Regions from separate parts of the Gordonia sp. QH-12 genome, predicted to be linked through region 1. Evidence: riboswitches for the same ligand, from Rfam matches in the RefSeq annotation. Region 1 holds a riboswitch; the other holds the start of a gene.

The links. Region 1 has a riboswitch for thiamine pyrophosphate ahead of thiC (phosphomethylpyrimidine synthase ThiC). Riboswitches for the same ligand answer to the same signal wherever they lie in the genome.
Region 2: linked by a shared signal. The riboswitch ahead of Y710_RS02475 (FAD-dependent oxidoreductase) and the one ahead of thiC (phosphomethylpyrimidine synthase ThiC) in region 1 are both predicted to bind thiamine pyrophosphate.

Annotation. Positions count from the first base shown of each region.
Region 1 is NZ_KQ969284.1:115,953-118,341, reverse strand. Features, by position in the region: gene Y710_RS04035 (barstar family protein) at 1-75, shown strand, start outside; gene Y710_RS04030 (exodeoxyribonuclease III) at 80-862, shown strand; gene Y710_RS04025 (GNAT family N-acetyltransferase) at 891-1,241, opposite strand; TPP riboswitch at 1,368-1,481, shown strand; gene thiC (phosphomethylpyrimidine synthase ThiC) at 1,473-2,389, shown strand, end outside.
Region 2 is NZ_KQ969283.1:107,059-109,447, forward strand. Features, by position in the region: gene Y710_RS02465 (hypothetical protein) at 1-204, opposite strand, end outside; gene thiE (thiamine phosphate synthase) at 463-1,140, opposite strand; TPP riboswitch at 1,184-1,297, shown strand; gene Y710_RS02475 (FAD-dependent oxidoreductase) at 1,290-2,389, shown strand, end outside.

The sequences.
Region 1 (2,389 bases):
GCCGACGACGCGGCCGCCGTCGCAGGCCGGTGGGAGGGCGCCGGTGCGCCCCTGATGCGGTTGCGGCAGGATTGACGCCATGCGCCTGGCGACGTGGAACGTGAACTCGATCCGCGCCCGATCCGAGCAGGTCGTGGCATGGATGAATCGGCATGCGATCGATGTGCTCGCGATGCAGGAGACCAAGTGCACCGACGATCAGTTCCCGGTGATGAGTTTTCTGGCCCACGGCTACGACGTCGCGTTCCACGGGTCGAGCGGATACAACGGCGTCGCGATCGCGTCCCGGATCGGGGTGCACGACATCCACATCGGATTCGACGGGCAGCCGCTCTACGCCGGTGAACGGGAGGCGCGAGCCATCTCGGCGACCTGCGGAGGCGTGCGCGTCTGGAGCCTGTACGCCCCCAACGGGCGCGAGCCGGGACACGATCACGTCCAGTACAAACTCGACTGGCTCAGCGCCCTCGCCGATGTCACATCGCTGGAACTGTCGCACGATCCCGCCGCCCAGGTCGCTCTCGCCGGAGACTGGAATGTGGCGCCGACCGACGAGGACGTGTGGGACCCCGAGTACTTCGCGTCCCGCACGCACACCTCCGACGAGGAGCGCGCCGCCTTCCGCCGCTTCGTCGAAGGCGGATTCGTCGACAGCGCGGCCCCCTTCACCCCCGGTCCGGGGACCTACACCTTCTGGGACTACCAGGCCGGGCGCTTCGCCCGCAACGAGGGCATGCGCATCGACTTCGCGCTCTGCTCCCCCGCCTTGGACGACCGTATCCACGACGCCTTCATCGACCGCGACGCCCGCGCCGCGGAGGGCGCCAGCGATCACGCCCCCCTCGTGTTCGACCTGAGCTGATCCCGGCAGGTGCGCCGGTCGGTCCGCCTCAGGCGGAGGCCATCGCCACCATGCCGGGATGGGCGTCGAGGAAGTGCTTGGTGAAGGTGCACAGCGGCCGCACCTTGAGCTGGTTGTCGCGCATGTACTGCATGGCGCCGCCGGTGAGCCGAGTGGCCAGCCCGTGGCCGCTGTACTCGTCGTAGAGGACCGTGTGGAGGATCGTCACCACCTCGCCGTCGGGACCGTCGTCGATGCGATAGCCGAGCACGCCGACCAGGTCGCCGCCCACCCGCAACTCGAAGCGCTCCCGCTCCGGATTGTGGGAGACCTCGGAGATCTGGTGCAGCAGCGAGCGCGCCGACTGCGGCGGATGCGAGTGACGGACTTTGCGATGCATTCGTTGACCTCCTGTGACCAGCGTCACAAGATTACGTTCGTTCGACGGGGAGACGCAAGTCACATCTGTCACATCTGCATCACGATGCGACGCGACCGGACGACGTGAGTATGGTGGGCACCGCACAACTTCACACGCGGGGGCTCCCACGGAACCGGGGGCTGAGATGGCGACAGGCGGTCGTCGACCGCCTGAACCTGTCCGGATAATGCCGGCGTAGGGAGGATCATCATGGGCACATCCATGCCTGGAACCACACGTGACGACGCCACCGCCGAGGTGACCTGCGGCCCCATCGAGGGCAGCAGCAAGGTCTACCTCGACGTCGACGGCATGGCCGTTCCCCAGCGTCGAGTGCATCTGACGAACGGCGAGCACCTCGACCTCTACGACACCTCCGGTCCGTACACCGACTCGTCGGCGACCATCGACCTCGAGAAGGGGCTGGCGAAGACGCGCGACTCCTGGGAACGGCCGGCACCGGTGCCCGTGGGCGGACACGACGCGGCCACCCAGCTGGCCTGGGCACGCGCCGGGATCGTGACGCCGGAGATGAGATACATCGCCGCGCGCGAGGGCGTCGACGCCGAGCTGGTCCGCAGCGAAGTGGCCGCCGGACGCGCGGTGATTCCGGTCAATCACCGCCACCCCGAGTCGGAGCCGATGATCATCGGCAAGGCCTTCGCGGTGAAGGTGAACGCGAACATCGGCAACTCTGCCGTCACCTCGTCCATCGCCGAAGAGGTGGAGAAGATGGTCTGGGCCACCCGGTGGGGCGCCGACACCATCATGGATCTCTCGACCGGCAAGGACATCCACCTCACTCGCGAATGGATCCTGCGCAACTCCCCCGTCCCGGTCGGAACCGTGCCGATCTACCAGGCGCTCGAGAAGGTGAACGGCGATCCCACGCGCCTGACCTGGGAGATCTACCGCGACACCGTCATCGAACAGGCCGAACAGGGCGTCGACTACATGACCGTGCACGCCGGCGTGCTCCTGCGTTACGTCCCGCTGACCGCCAAGCGGGTGACCGGCATCGTCTCGCGCGGCGGCTCCATCATGGCCGCATGGTGTCTGGCCCACCACACCGAGTCGTTCCTGTACACGCACTTCGACGAGCTGTGCGAGATCTTCGCGCGGTACGA
Region 2 (2,389 bases), on a different contig from region 1:
GACGCCCGCGCCCAGTGCGTACAGCACCTCGGTCATCGCGCCGATGGCGCCGACCGCGGTGGCGCTGACGTCGTGGCATCGTCGGCCGAGATTGATCCGTGCGCGGCAGGTGACGGTGTCGCCGCGACCCGGCTCGATCGTGATCGCCTCCAACGCGATGTCGCCGGCGGGTGCGTAGGTCTGGTCGAAACTCGAAGTGGTCATGTCGGCCGCCTCCCGTGGAAACCAGTTCGGCAGTCGCCGAGAGGAGCGGGACTGCTGCGGACGGTCGTATCCGTTACGGGTACAGGATGTCGGCAGGATCTGAATGGAACGCATCGGGAGCCTTCATTTCGGTCGAAGATTCGATGACCGACGAGCTCAGATATGTGGAGAGACGACAACCCCGCAGCGGGGGGTCGGTCGAATCAGACCCCGCTGCGGCGGGCTACAAGAAGCTTCCACGTCATGATGGCAAGCAGCTTACTCCGCCGTGCCGGAAAGGCAAGCCGTCCGGAGGTCGCGCGCGGCGGTCGCGGGATCGTCGGCACCGGTGATCGCCCGGACCACCACGATGCGCTCGCCGCCCGCGTCGGTGACCTCTCGAACGCGGGGCAGGTCGATGCCGCCGATCGCGAACCACGCCTTGCTGGGCCGCGCCGCGGCGACCGCGCTGACGAACTCCAGTCCGGTGGCCGCCCGGCCCGGTTTGGTCGGCGTCGTCCAGCACGGGCCGGTGCAGAAGTAGTCCACGTCGGGATCGGCATCGGCGGTGAGCGCCTGCTCCACGGTGTGCGTGGAGCGGCCGATCACCACGTCGGGGCCGACGATGCGCCGGGCGGTGGCGGGCGGCAGATCGTCCTGGCCGACGTGGAGGACGTCGGCGCGGGACGCGACCGCGACGTCGGCCCGGTCGTTGACCGCCAGCAGCGCACCCGCGGCGTGCGTCAGTTCGCGCAGCCGCCGCAGCAGTTCCAGCTCCTGCACGGCGGTGAGCTCGCCGAACTCGCGTTCCCCGGGCGAATTCTTGTCGCGCAGCTGGACGATGTCGACGCCGCCCGCGAGAGCGCTCCGGACGAAGTCGATCAGGTCGCCGCGCTCGCGCCGCGCGTCGGTGCACAGGTACAGGCGGGAGGTGGCGAGACGAGTGCGGGCATCCATGACCGACACCGTAGTCGCCGATGCCGGGCGGTAGACTGTGAGGCGTTATCGACACGGGAGTCCGGAGGTCCGCCGGGCTGAGAGTGCGCTGCGCCGGCGCTGACCGTCACACCTGATCCGGGTCATGCCGGCGAAGGAAGGCTGACGTCATGTCTGGTGAAAGCGCATCCGGCGAAGAGTTCGCCTCCCCGAGGGGACATAGCACCGAGCGGCTCGGTGAACTGTCGGTGATCGGGGGCGGCGTCGTCGGCCTCACGTGCGCCCTGTCCGCCGCCGACCGCGGATGGCGGGTGCGCGTCTTCGACGCCGGACCGCAGGAGCGGGCCGCGCACGTCGCGGGCGGCATGCTCGGCTGCTTCGCAGAAGGACATCCCGGCGAGGACCGGCTGCTGGCGATCTCGCGGGACTCGGTGGCGCGATGGCCCGCCCTGCTCGAACGACTCGGCGATCCGACCGTGCGGACGGCCGCCGACAGCTTGCTGATCGGTGCCGCGCCGGCCGATCTGGAGCACCTGCGGACACAGGTGCGGTTCGGGCTGTCCACGTCGCCCGGCGACGCCGACCGGCTGCCCGCGATGACACCGGCCGAGCTGCGTGCAGCCGAACCCGCGCTGGTGCGCGGCGTGGCCGGAGGGTTTCACGCGGTCGGTGAGGGGTCGCTCGACAACCGGCGGCTGATCGCCGCGCTGCAACGCGCGCTCAAGAGCCGCGGAGTGATCTGGGAGCGCGGGCGGGTGACCGATCTGTCGACGATCCCCGGGGATCAGGTGCTGGTCGCGGCCGGCCTCGGTTCCCGCAGGCTGCTGCCGAGCGTGGAACTCCGCGGTGAGAAGGGCGAGATCCTCCGACTGCGCCGCACACGTTGGTCGGTGCCGCCGCCGACGCATGTGATCCGGGCCCGCTGGCATGGGCGCGCCCTGTACCTGGTGCCGAGGGATGACGGGGTGGTCGTGGGCGCCACCCAGTACGAGGCCTACGACGACGGTGATCGGATGCCGCTGGCGGGCGGGGTGGGCGATCTGCTCGCCGACGCCGCCGAGCTGATGCCGGGACTGCGCACCTACGAACTCGCCGAGGCGGGCGCGGGGATCCGCCCGTCGTCGCCGGACGGTGTGCCCGTGGTGCGGCGGGTGGACGAGCGGATTCTCGTCGCCGCCGGGCACGGCCGCAACGGCATCGCGCTCGCCCCGTGGACCGCGGCGCGCGTGGCCGCCCTCCTCCGACCGCCGGATCGGCGCGGACCGGACTC